3 regions of the Alkalihalobacterium alkalinitrilicum genome follow, and region 1 is predicted to be linked to each of the others. Evidence: a T-box and tRNA genes for the amino acid it is inferred to sense, from the RefSeq annotation. Region 1 holds a T-box; the other regions hold tRNA genes.
The links. A T-box is a leader RNA that pairs with one kind of tRNA and senses whether it is charged. The one in region 1 lies ahead of pheS (phenylalanine--tRNA ligase subunit alpha), so its partner is inferred to be a tRNA-Phe.
Positions count from the first base shown of each region.

Region 2: it has a tRNA-Phe gene. The T-box ahead of pheS (phenylalanine--tRNA ligase subunit alpha) is inferred to sense a tRNA for this amino acid. The anticodon was not compared.
Region 3: it has a tRNA-Phe gene. The T-box ahead of pheS (phenylalanine--tRNA ligase subunit alpha) is inferred to sense a tRNA for this amino acid. The anticodon was not compared.

Region 1 covers NZ_KV917368.1:4,653,132-4,657,310, forward strand. The annotation lists gene BK574_RS22515 (M42 family metallopeptidase) at 1-669, shown strand, start outside; gene sspI (small acid-soluble spore protein SspI) at 912-1,121, opposite strand; gene BK574_RS22525 (TrmH family RNA methyltransferase) at 1,267-2,022, shown strand; T-box leader at 2,091-2,328, shown strand; gene pheS (phenylalanine--tRNA ligase subunit alpha) at 2,458-3,492, shown strand; gene pheT (phenylalanine--tRNA ligase subunit beta) at 3,508-4,179, shown strand, end outside.
Region 2 covers NZ_KV917368.1:3,179,432-3,183,610, reverse strand. The annotation lists rRNA gene BK574_RS15420 (23S ribosomal RNA) at 1-490, shown strand, start outside; rRNA gene rrf (5S ribosomal RNA) at 905-1,020, shown strand; tRNA gene BK574_RS15410 (tRNA-Ala) at 1,040-1,115, shown strand; tRNA gene BK574_RS15405 (tRNA-Ser) at 1,129-1,221, shown strand; gene BK574_RS28855 (hypothetical protein) at 1,316-1,450, shown strand; tRNA gene BK574_RS15400 (tRNA-Met) at 1,481-1,557, shown strand; tRNA gene BK574_RS15395 (tRNA-Asp) at 1,574-1,649, shown strand; tRNA gene BK574_RS15390 (tRNA-Phe) at 1,706-1,781, shown strand; tRNA gene BK574_RS15385 (tRNA-Tyr) at 1,791-1,875, shown strand; tRNA gene BK574_RS15380 (tRNA-Trp) at 1,887-1,960, shown strand; tRNA gene BK574_RS15375 (tRNA-His) at 1,980-2,055, shown strand; tRNA gene BK574_RS15370 (tRNA-Gln) at 2,077-2,151, shown strand; tRNA gene BK574_RS15365 (tRNA-Gly) at 2,156-2,230, shown strand; tRNA gene BK574_RS15360 (tRNA-Leu) at 2,248-2,336, shown strand; tRNA gene BK574_RS15355 (tRNA-Arg) at 2,340-2,416, shown strand; tRNA gene BK574_RS15350 (tRNA-Pro) at 2,425-2,501, shown strand; tRNA gene BK574_RS15345 (tRNA-Ile) at 2,522-2,598, shown strand; tRNA gene BK574_RS15340 (tRNA-Asn) at 2,607-2,682, shown strand; tRNA gene BK574_RS15335 (tRNA-Glu) at 2,689-2,763, shown strand; tRNA gene BK574_RS15330 (tRNA-Val) at 2,792-2,867, shown strand; tRNA gene BK574_RS15325 (tRNA-Thr) at 2,869-2,944, shown strand; tRNA gene BK574_RS15320 (tRNA-Lys) at 3,054-3,129, shown strand; tRNA gene BK574_RS15315 (tRNA-Leu) at 3,142-3,225, shown strand; gene BK574_RS15310 (DUF421 domain-containing protein) at 3,339-3,953, opposite strand; gene BK574_RS15305 (YczE/YyaS/YitT family protein) at 4,038-4,179, shown strand, end outside.
Region 3 covers NZ_KV917368.1:1,112,178-1,116,356, reverse strand. The annotation lists gene BK574_RS05285 (putative zinc-binding protein) at 1-330, opposite strand, end outside; gene BK574_RS05280 (Crp/Fnr family transcriptional regulator) at 359-1,066, opposite strand; tRNA gene BK574_RS05275 (tRNA-Arg) at 1,314-1,390, opposite strand; tRNA gene BK574_RS05270 (tRNA-Leu) at 1,394-1,482, opposite strand; tRNA gene BK574_RS05265 (tRNA-Gly) at 1,500-1,574, opposite strand; tRNA gene BK574_RS05260 (tRNA-Gln) at 1,579-1,653, opposite strand; tRNA gene BK574_RS05255 (tRNA-His) at 1,676-1,751, opposite strand; tRNA gene BK574_RS05250 (tRNA-Trp) at 1,773-1,846, opposite strand; tRNA gene BK574_RS05245 (tRNA-Phe) at 1,855-1,930, opposite strand; tRNA gene BK574_RS05240 (tRNA-Asp) at 1,971-2,046, opposite strand; tRNA gene BK574_RS05235 (tRNA-Met) at 2,134-2,210, opposite strand; gene BK574_RS28735 (hypothetical protein) at 2,373-2,507, opposite strand; gene BK574_RS28730 (hypothetical protein) at 2,651-2,776, opposite strand; gene BK574_RS05230 (LA2681 family HEPN domain-containing protein) at 3,096-4,179, opposite strand, start outside.

The DNA of each region.
Region 1 (4,179 bases):
ATTGATATTGGTGCAACAAGCAAAGAAGAGGCGATGGAGTTTGGTGTACGACCAGGAGATGCTGTTGTTCCAGTTTGTGATTTCACTGTTATGAAAAATGAAAAATACTTAATGGCGAAAGCATGGGATAACCGTATTGGTTGTGCGATCGCAATTGAAGTATTAAAACAATTAAAAGATGTAGAGCATCCGAATACAGTCTATGGTGTAGGAACCGTTCAAGAAGAAGTTGGGTTACGTGGTGCGAGAACATCAGCTCACTTGATCCAACCAGATATTGGTTTTGGTGTAGATGTTGGTATTGCAGGTGATACACCTGGTGTTAGCGAAAAAGATGCACTTGCTAAAATGGGTGAAGGTCCACAAATTATCATGTACGACGCATCAATGGTTTCTCATAAAGGCTTAAGAGACTTTGTAACTTCAACTGCAGAAGAAAATAATATTCCATATCAATTTGATTATGTAGCTGGTGGAGGAACAGATTCAGGCGCGATTCACTTAACTGCAAATGGTGTACCATCACTTTCCATTACAATCGCAACACGATACATCCACACACACGCTGCCATATTACACCGTGATGACTTCGAGAATGCAGTAAAATTAATTGTAGAAGTGATTAAGAAGTTAGACTCGGATACAGTGAAAGAAATTACGTTCGATTAACTGCTAATTGACCGTGTTAGAGTGGTGGTCAAACCAGGAACGGACAATGCTTCCGTTATATGACAAATACGGGGATTGTATGATAGACAGTGGTGACGCTAATTAGCATACAATCAACGAAAGTTGATCTTTTATAATGGGCTAGTACGGTTTCGGGTTAAAGCAGGAGAATAATCAAATAAATTTCATAGGAAGTTGATTTTCATACTCGTCTTAAAAAAAAATCCGGCGAATTCGCCGGATTATCTTTGAAGACCATTTGTAATTTGAGATACCATCTGTTGCTTCTGATCTTCACTTGCATTTTTCCAATACACTTCGAATAGTACACCGAGTCCAGGTAACATTTTTTCTTCACCACTAGACATCGCATCAGCTATTGTTGCTTCGACTTGATCTTCGCTACTTCCTTGAACATTCGCTAGTATTGCCCCACGTAAATTAAAGCTCATCGCTTAGCACTCCTTCATTTGGTGGATATTTATTCTTTCTTTCTTAGTTTGTGAAATTTTTTGAGGTTTATGTATAATTTGGTGGGTATAATTAGAAAAGATTGTCTAAAATTGAAAGGTAAAGAAAAAGGGTGAGGAGTCTACCATGAATCGAATTGAATCGGTGAAAAACCCGAAAGTGAAACAGTGGAAAAAACTACATACAAAAAAAGGACGAGACGCAGAAAAGCAATTTATACTTGAAGGAACTCATTTAATAGAAGAAGCACGTACATCGGGGATTGTGCCAGAAGAACTAATTATATCCGAAGAATATGATGTGCCAAAAAGTTGGTCGGATTGGCAAGTTCCGATTACTTATGTGACGGACCGCGTGATGGTAGAGCTAAGTGAAACTCGAACTCCACAAGGTGTCATCGCTATCTGTCAACAGTTTGAGCATCTTTTAGCTCCTAAAAAAGGAAAATATCTATTTCTCGATGCCGTTCAAGACCCAGGTAATGTTGGCACGATTATCCGTACTGCCGATGCTGCAGGAATGGATGGGGTCGTGTTAGGTGATGGTTCAGTGGATCTATATAATGGCAAAGTCATTCGTTCAACACAAGGTTCGCTTTTCCATCTTCCGATAATAAGAGGTAACTTAAATGAGTGGGTTACTAACATGAAAACACTTGAAATCCCAGTTTATGGGACGGCGCTTGAGAATGGACGAGATTATAACGAAGTAGAGACAACATCATCTTATGCACTCATTGTTGGTAATGAAGGTGAAGGGGTTTCAAAAGAGCTATTAAAACAAACGGACTTGAACTTGTATGTTCCCATTTACGGTAAGGCTGAATCATTAAATGTCGCGATTGCAACAGCTATCTTAATATATGGATTGAGAAATCAATAATTCCACTTGCGCTGTGTGTTATTTTTTTCTATACTTTAATAAGTTTGATATTACATAACTCGATATTGTTAAAAGCGATGAAGGAGAGTAGTAAGCTGTCCATCACCATTTAGGGAGGAAATGTCTTAGACTGAAAGCATTTCTATGGTTGATACAGGTGAATTCACTCTTGAGCTAGCACTGGAACATAAGATTATTCATGATTAATCTTATTAAAGTGTATCGGTGAAAGCCGTTACCTAATGAAGTGAGTGATAGTGGATTCTATTGCTAATAAGGGTGGTACCACGAGCCATCGTCCCTTAATTTGGGGCGATGGCTCTATTTTTTTTACAATACAAAGTTCTTTCAAAGTGTACCATCTTTGTTAGACAATCGTTTTTTCCCAATAATCTAGGTACATTTTAGTTGTATATAAAAAGGAGGAAAAATCTAATGAAAGATCGATTAGAAGGTCTGAAAACAGAAGCGCTTGAAAAAGTGGCGCAAGCTGATACGTTAAAAGCATTACAAGATATTCGTGTCGCTTATTTAGGAAAGAAAGGTCCAATTACGGAAGTGTTAAGAGGGATGGGGCAACTATCAGCAGAAGAACGACCACTTATAGGGCAAATGGCCAATGATGTTCGTGCCGCTATTACTGAAAAATTAGAAGAAAAAGAGTCACATCTAGAAGCACAAGAAGTAGAGCGTAAATTAGCTGAGGAAAGTATCGATGTGACACTTCCAGGCAGACCAGTCGCAAAAGGAGCTCGTCATCCATTAACAGCGGTTGTTGAGCATGTCGAAGATGTTTTTATCGGAATGGGCTTTGAGGTGGCTGAAGGTCCAGAAGTTGAAACAGATTATTATAACTTTGAAGCACTCAACTTACCGAAAGATCACCCAGCACGTGATATGCAGGATTCTTTTTATATTACTAATGATTTGTTATTACGTACACATACGTCACCAGTTCAAGCCCGTACGATGGAAGAATATCAAGGACAAGGCCCTGTGAAAATCATTTGTCCAGGAAAAGTATTCAGACGAGATGATGATGACGCCACTCACTCGCATCAGTTTATGCAAATCGAAGGGCTTTACATAGACGAAAATGTCCGCATGAGTGATTTAAAGGGTGTTCTTGCTACGTTTGCTAAGAGATATTTTGGTGAAGAACGTACGATTCGTCTTCGTCCAAGTTTCTTCCCGTTTACAGAGCCTTCTGTTGAAGTGGATGTTTCGTGTGGAATTTGTGGTGGAAAAGGTTGTAGAGTTTGTAAACAAACAGGTTGGATTGAAGTGCTTGGCGCTGGTATGGTACATCCACGCGTTCTTGAAATGGGTGGATTCGATCCAAAGAAATATAGTGGCTTTGCTTTCGGTATGGGTGTTGAACGTCTCGCAATGTTAAAGTACGGTATTGATGATATTCGTCATTTTTATACAAATGACTTACGATTCTTAGAACAATTTAAACGAGTGTAAGAGGGAGGAAAGAATATGTTAGTTTCTTATAAATGGCTTCAAGATTATATAGATGTAGCGGATTTAACACCAGCTGAAATTGCAGACAGGTTAACTAAAGGTGGAATTGAAGTCGATATCATTCATTCACTAAAAAAAGGAATGAGTGGTGTCGTCGTCGGCCATGTTTTGGAATGTACACAGCATCCAAATGCGGATAAATTACGAGTGTGTAAAGTCGATGTTGGTGCAGAAGAACATTTACAAATTGTTTGTGGTGCAGCGAATGTCGGCGCAGGGCAAAAAGTAGCGGTTGCAACTGTAGGTGCTGTATTACCAGGAAACTTTAAAATTAAAAAAGCGAAGCTTCGTGGGGAATTGTCCCAAGGAATGATTTGTTCTCTTCAAGAGTTAGGAATTGAAGGTAAGTTAATTCCTAAAGAGTTTGCAGAAGGCATTTATAATTTTCCAGAAGAAGTGGAAGCTGGTCAAGATGCGCTTGAAGCATTGAATTTAACAGATGAAGTCTTAGAATTAGATTTAACGCCAAATCGCTCCGATTGCTTAAGTATGCTTGGAGTAGCCTATGAAATGGCTGCATTATTAGGTCGTGACGTAAAACACCCAACAATTGCGGAAAGTACAAGTAGTGAAAAAGCGGCAGATTACGTTTCCGTTCATGTCGAAGCGTCAGAAGAAAATCCGTAT
Region 2 (4,179 bases), 1.5 Mb from region 1:
AAGGGCCATCGCTCAACGGATAAAAGCTACCCTGGGGATAACAGGCTTATCTCCCCCAAGAGTCCACATCGACGGGGAGGTTTGGCACCTCGATGTCGGCTCATCGCATCCTGGGGCTGAAGTAGGTCCCAAGGGTTGGGCTGTTCGCCCATTAAAGCGGTACGCGAGCTGGGTTCAGAACGTCGTGAGACAGTTCGGTCCCTATCCGTCGTGGGCGTAGGAAATTTGAGAGGAGCTGTCCTTAGTACGAGAGGACCGGGATGGACACACCGCTGGTGTACCAGTTGTTCCGCCAGGAGCATAGCTGGGTAGCTACGTGTGGACGGGATAAGCGCTGAAAGCATCTAAGCGTGAAGCCCCCCTCAAGATGAGATTTCCCATTACGTTAAGTAAGTAAGACCCCTTAGAGATGATGAGGTTGATAGGTCTCGGGTGGAAGCGTGGTGACACGTGGAGCTGAGAGATACTAATCGGTCGAGGGCTTATCCAAAACATAAAGCGTTGATATTCTTCTAGTACATTATCCAGTTTTGAGAGAATGACTCTCAATCATAAGCATCGAATCACTTCGAAGCTTATCACAACTTAAAAAAGGATTTTCAGAAGCAAGAAGTTCGAGGAAGTGAAATTCTGAGGAGTGGAGCGTATCGGAAAGGTAACCGACTAAGTTCGTCACGTCCTGTGACAACGTCGGCACTAGTACATCCTGTACGTCGGAGCACCGCAAGAATTGAAACTGACGAAGAAATTCGCAGCTTATCAAAAATCCTAATAGAAAATTGTTAGAAGCGAGTAGTTCGAGGCGGCAAGTTCACGAGTAGCGGAATGTACGTTTGAAGGGTACATGAGCAACGCAGGGAGCGCAGCCAACGAAGAAATGCGAAGCTTATCACAATTTTATAAGTCTAGTGGCGATAGCGAAGAGGTCACACCCGTTCCCATGCCGAACACGGAAGTTAAGCTCTTCAGCGCCGATGGTAGTTGGGGGCTTCCCCCTGTGAGAGTAGGACGTCGCTAGGCTATTAAATAAATATTATCTGGGGCCTTAGCTCAGCTGGGAGAGCGCCTGCCTTGCACGCAGGAGGTCAGCGGTTCGACCCCGCTAGGCTCCACCAGGATTTTTCATTCGGAGGAATACCCAAGTCCGGCTGAAGGGATCGGTCTTGAAAACCGACAGGCGGGTTAAACCGCGCGGGGGTTCGAATCCCTCTTCCTCCCCCATATTTATTTAATAACTTAGACCATCTATTTACTGTATATCATCGAATCCATTTCGAGGAAACGCAAGTAGAGAAAAAGAAAGCCAATTGCTTCGATGAGTAACATCATCCATAAGCATTCATATTATCGCGGGGTGGAGCATGGAGCTATACTTCATGAATTCACATCGACATGTCGTGACGCATCAAGCTACAAAGCGTTACGAGAAGAGGAAACGATGACCTCTTAGAAAAAACATCATCCGTAAGCTATATAACGTCGCGGGGTGGAGCAGTCTGGTAGCTCGTCGGGCTCATAACCCGAAGGTCATAGGTTCAAATCCTATCCCCGCAACCAAAATAACTTTTAGTGTGGTCCCGTGGTGTAGCGGTTAACATGCCTGCCTGTCACGCAGGAGATCGCGGGTTCGATTCCCGTCGGGACCGCCATAAAATATTAGAGTTTAGAGAAGCAAGAAATTCAATGCTTATCGCAAGTTGAATAAGGCTCGGTAGCTCAGTCGGTAGAGCAATGGACTGAAAATCCATGTGTCGGCGGTTCGATTCCGTCCCGAGCCACCATTTAATGTTGGAGGGGTAGCGAAGTGGCTAAACGCGGCGGACTGTAAATCCGCTCCCTGAGGGTTCGGCGGTTCGAATCCGTCCCCCTCCACCATTTTTTACTCTAGGGGCATAGTTTAAAGGTAGAACTACGGTCTCCAAAACCGTCAGTGTGGGTTCAATTCCTACTGCCCCTGCCAGAGAGACCATTATATTGTGGCGGTTGTGGCGAAGTGGTTAACGCACCGGATTGTGATTCCGGCATTCGTGGGTTCAATTCCCATCAGCCGCCCCATTTTAATAGTATAAAAATTTATGGGCTATAGCCAAGCGGTAAGGCAACGGACTTTGACTCCGTCATGCGTAGGTTCGAATCCTGCTAGCCCAGCCATTATGCGGAAGTAGTTCAGTGGTAGAACATCACCTTGCCAAGGTGAGGGTCGCGGGTTCGAGTCCCGTCTTCCGCTCCAAGAAAATAGTCTGTCTAGCCGGGGTGGTGGAATTGGCAGACACACAGGACTTAAAATCCTGCGGTAGGTGACTACCGTGCCGGTTCAAGTCCGGCCCTCGGCACCATATGCGCCCTTAGCTCAGCTGGATAGAGTGTTTGACTACGAATCAAAAGGTCGGGAGTTCGAATCTCTCAGGGCGCGCCAATTTAATACGGGAAGTGGCTCAGCTTGGTAGAGCACCTGGTTTGGGACCAGGGGGTCGCAGGTTCAAATCCTGTCTTCCCGACCATGACGAATTTAAATTCAATAGGGCCTATAGCTCAGCTGGTTAGAGCGCACGCCTGATAAGCGTGAGGTCGGTGGTTCGAGTCCACTTAGGCCCACCATATATTATTCCACAGTAGCTCAGTTGGTAGAGCAATCGGCTGTTAACCGATCGGTCGCAGGTTCGAGTCCTGCCTGTGGAGCCACTTACTGGCCCGTTGGTCAAGCGGTTAAGACACCGCCCTTTCACGGCGGTAACACGGGTTCGAATCCCGTACGGGTCACCAATTTAAATTTTTTTGTTCCAGTTTTCATGGAGGATTAGCTCAGCTGGGAGAGCACCTGCCTTACAAGCAGGGGGTCGGCGGTTCGAGCCCGTCATCCTCCACCATGCCGGTGTAGCTCAATTGGTAGAGCAACTGACTTGTAATCAGTAGGTTGGGGGTTCAAGTCCTCTCGCCGGCACCACTATAAACTTAAAAAAAGTTTATTAAAATGAGTAATAAGTTAATACTCATTTTTGTGTTAGGAAGATATTCGTTCAAAAATCAAAGTGAATAAGCTACATTTAATTCGGGAGCCATTAGCTCAGTTGGTAGAGCATCTGACTTTTAATCAGAGGGTCGAAGGTTCGAGTCCTTCATGGCTCACCATTTTTTGTTTTTGCGGGTGTGGCGGAATTGGCAGACGCGCTAGACTTAGGATCTAGTGTCTTTGACGTGGGGGTTCGAGTCCCTTCACCCGCACCATTCTATTCATAAATAAAGAGAATATACATATGTAAGGGAATTACCGTTTATAGGTAATTCCCTTTTTAGCGCCAGGTACCTTTAGCAGACTAAAGAGGACTGATAACGTTGATTCAGTCCAATTGTCTTGGTGGAGCGCCATTTTGGTGTTTCTTAGTTATTGATTCTGTAAACAGCGTAGGATATTTTTTTTGCTCAGTAATAATTGGTGGAGCTTGGCCTGAAGGAAATTTAGTGTGAATATAATCTAATAATGTTTGTATGTCTTTTTTGGTAGCTAATTGACTTTGTTCATCTAATATAATGCCAAGTTGGCCGCTAACTTCAACAGTTGCCCACTTAACTTGACTAATGTGTTGCACATTGGCTTGACGTAAGCGCATTTCTAATTGATCGACTGTAAGTCTTAATTTTTTTAAGTTTTTAATATTGATTACACCATCTTCGATTACAATAATTGATTTTCCAGTAAAAAAACTTTCAACTTTGTCAAACTTAACTTGAAGAAATTCAATAAAAATTAAAGTAAGAATAAGTAAAAGTGCAATGAGAAATGTAATCCAAATGTTTCGCTCACTTACTGGCTGTATCATTAAGTTCCCAATGGAAATCATAATAACGGTTTGGGAGACGGTTAATTGGGAGATTGATTTTCTACCACCAAGCCGTAATATCATAACCCCTACAAATACAATTATAATGGCTTTCCATACCCAGTGAAAATCCAAAATACTGCCTCCTTTATCTACAAAGGGTAATATGGATAGTTTATGTAATATATGTAAATTCTACTCAATAAGAGGTGAGAAAAAATGTCATCTAAAATGCGAAGAACTTTATGTTATTTAATAGGTTTATTAATTTTATCGATAGGGATCACATTTACGATCATTGCTAACCTTGGAGCAGGAGCTTGGGATGCGTTAAATGTAGGCTTATCCAATCGAGTTGGTT
Region 3 (4,179 bases), 3.5 Mb from region 1:
CTGATTGTACGCATTCATTACGTGGTTAGGGTCTTCTCCATTAATTTTTGGTATGTCTAAGTTAGAAAGGACGAAATGATGCGCAGGTTCAACATCATGTCTAGCTAGGCAACTTTTGCAACAGGATAAGGGACAACCGTCAATAGCAATGGTGTTTCGACCAGATTTTGCTGTTCGTACTAGTGGTTTTACATCGCCACCAACACCAGCAATGCAGGACATTTCGGCGAAGTTTTCACGGTCCATTTTTATCGCAACCATGTTTGCCGTTTGTGCTGCTGAAGAACATCCAGAGCATGAATAAACAAGAGGTAACTCCATTCTTTTCATAAACTCACTCCTAATTCATATAATTCATTTAGCCAATCGTACATAAATCCATTGCACAATTGTCACAGCCTACTTCATCTCTTAAATATTTCATATCGTGAATCGTAATATATCCCATTTCAATACTGATAATATTGTCTTTTCGTAATTCACTTAGAATACGATTGACTTGTTCTCTTGTGGTACCGCAAAACTTCCCTAATGTTTGATTGGTTAAATATAGTTCAATTAGTATCCCGTTTTTAAGAGTGCGGCCAAAACTATTGGATAAGCGAATTAATGTTGTAATTACGGCACCTTTTTTTCCTGATAAAATTAAATCGTGAAACCTTGTTTGCGTTCTGCGAAAATGGTCACCCATCCATTTCATATATTCAAAAGCTAAACGACTATCCCGAAGAAAGGCTTCTTCTAATATCTCTCTATTAATTACGCCTACTTCAGTATCCTCAATGACTTTTGCATTTAATAAGTACTTCGGATCTTCTGCAAGGAGGGTTAGCTCACCAATAATTTCTTCCTTAGCACATATTCGTAATATCAGTTCTTTGCCACCAGATACTATTTTACTAATTTGAACCTTTCCTGACTTAATTAAATAAATTTCTTTAGCCTGTACCCCTTCTTGAAAAAGATGATCTCCTTTCTTTATGTGCATTGTGTGACAAATTAGACCTTTAAGTTGATGTAAGGGATGATGTCCTGGGAAAGGGGTTCGCTCACATAAATTATCCATGATGATCACCTCACTTTAATTCTAATTTTAAATAGATTCCTTGAAATTTTATAACCATATTAACGGACTAGTAATTTTCTATTTTAATTGTAAGAGAAATTAAAAAATAAATATGTGATAATATTCACTTCAAGTTAATTAAAATACAATTTTTTTTTAAAATCATAAAAGCCATTCAGATTTTTCTGAATGGCTTAACACGTTATGTATAGTTAATTTATTCATGTCTCTCTTCATAAAAAAATAATGGCGCGCCCTGAGAGATTCGAACTCCCGACCTTTTGATTCGTAGTCAAACACTCTATCCAGCTGAGCTAAGGGCGCAAATGGTGCCGAGGGCCGGACTTGAACCGGCACGGTAGTCACCTACCGCAGGATTTTAAGTCCTGTGTGTCTGCCAATTCCACCACCCCGGCATAGCAGACTATTTACTTGGAGCGGAAGACGGGACTCGAACCCGCGACCCTCACCTTGGCAAGGTGATGTTCTACCACTGAACTACTTCCGCAAAATGGCTGGGCTAGCAGGATTCGAACCTACGCATGACGGAGTCAAAGTCCGTTGCCTTACCGCTTGGCTATAGCCCAAAAACTTTTTAATCTTACAAAATGGGGCGGCTGATGGGAATCGAACCCACGAATGCCGGAACCACAATCCGGTGCGTTAACCACTTCGCCACAACCGCCATAATATAAGGCTTTCTTTATGGCAGGGGCAGTAGGAATTGAACCCACACTGACGGTTTTGGAGACCGTAGTTCTACCTTTAAACTATGCCCCTAGAATCAATGGTGGCTCGGGACGGAATCGAACCGCCGACACATGGATTTTCAGTCCATTGCTCTACCGACTGAGCTACCGAGCCACAAATCTATTACAACAGTAGTAAAACTACTGAATAAGAATGGCGGTCCCGACGGGAATCGAACCCGCGATCTCCTGCGTGACAGGCAGGCATGTTAACCGCTACACCACGGGACCATATATGAACAAATTTGGTTGCACTCTTCAAATATTACTGATACTCGCTATCTCAGCTGATGCTCGACGTAGGTGCGGTAATTATTTTGGTTGCGGGGATAGGATTTGAACCTATGACCTTCGGGTTATGAGCCCGACGAGCTACCAGACTGCTCCACCCCGCGACGTTATATAGCTTACAGATGATGTTTTTTCTAAGAGGTCATCGTTTCCTCTTCTCGTAACGCTTTGTAGCTTGATGCGTCACGACATGTCGATGTAAAATCAAGAAGCTTTGCTCCATGCTCCACCCCGCGACGGTATATAGCTTACAGATGATGTTTTTTCTAAGAGGTCATCGTTTCCTCTTCTCGTAACGCTTTGTAGCTTGATGCGTCACGACATGTCGATGTAAAATCAAGAAGCTTTGCTCCATGCTCCACCCCGCGATAATATGAGCGCTTACGGATGATGTTACTCATCGTAGCAAGACTGTCTCTTCCTCTACTTGCTTATTCTTCGCAGTGTATGCGTCGAGACAACTCGATGTTATTTCATCGTAGTTTTGCTCGTTGCTCCACCCCGCGACGTTATATAGCTTACAGATGATGTTTTTTCTAAGAGGTCATCGTTTCCTCTTCTCGTAACGCTTTGTAGCTTGATGCGTCACGACATGTCGATGTAAAATCAAGAAGCTTTGCTCCATGCTCCACCCCGCGAGGTTATAAAGCATACGGATGATGTTACTCATCGTAGCAAGACTGTCTCTTCCTCTACTTGCTTATTCTTCGCAGTGTATGCGTCGAGACAACTCGATGTATTTTCATCGTAGATTTGCTCGTTATGCCTAGTGGACAAAGTCTATTTGCGACGTGATTTATATATTATCATAAGTAGTTATGGAATACAAGTTGAAAAAGTGATTGATTTTGTTTTTTTCTTTCTTCCCTACAATTTGAATATTAATCCAACCATTCTTATCAATCACTTTTTGACCGTTTTAAATATGTGTTTAAAATAAAAATTTACTTCAGAAAAGGTAGAGAAAGGTGCTTATTATAAAATAAGATCTATTCCAATGCTTTTACTTTTTCTTCTGCTAATAAAAACAAGACTAAGTACACTAAAACATCTCTAACTCTTGTAAGGAGAGCTTCTGTTTTTTTCAAAAGATCTTCAATAGTGATGGTTTCGATTTTATTATGAGGTTCGGATGATCCGTCATTCTCAACCTTGATGTAAATGAAAGAATGCGCTATTAAGTTTCGGATTTTAGCTAGATCAGAGTATTCCTCTGCAAGATGACTTTTTTCTTTTTCATAAAAAATATCTCTCGAAAGGCTGTAAAGTGTTTGTAAAAATGGATTGTAATTCATGGATTCTCTAAATGACTTTCTTGTATTTTCGTACTTAGGGTCATCATTTTCATGCCAAATTCCATGATATGTCACTTTTTTGGGAAGTGTTAGATCAAAGTATTCTTTTATGAAAGTAGCAACTCGATCAAATAAACCATATGATTGTAAATAGCATTGTTTCGTTCTTTCTATATAAAATTTCTTCTTATTATTTGTACTTGTTTCATAGCCTTTTAATGTTTCAAAGAAAAACTGCCTCGTAATGACAAACTCTTGTTTCATTAATTCAAATAAAAATGCGAAATATTCATTCCGTTCACCAGCTAAAAATGATACATGAATGTCGTCTTTCGAATTCCCCGAAAGAAATGAAGGGACCAACGATAAATATAATTCTTTTCGGCGGCACCATTGTTCGTATGTTTCCTCTTTATCTACTGGATAGGGACCTTCCTCGATGTCTTCAAGTGTAACCGCAGGTGGAGGCGTATACGTCAAAAGTTCTTCTAGACCTTCTTCCTTAATTGCTTGAATTACGACTTGAAATAAATGAGTACCATCTGAATTGTACATCACACTCTCAAGTTGAGCTTCCGCTTGAGAATAGAACCAAAGTCCTTCAGGTGTCGCTATACCTATCTTAGCATCTTCCAATATTGAACCGTATTCTTGTTCTAACGATAAATGAGTAGAACCGACCAAGTATTTTTCGGCTACTTGTTTTGAAGAATTTATTATTCCTGCCATCCACTTGAGCATTATATGGTAAGGTGTTCGATCAGCTTGTAATGTAATA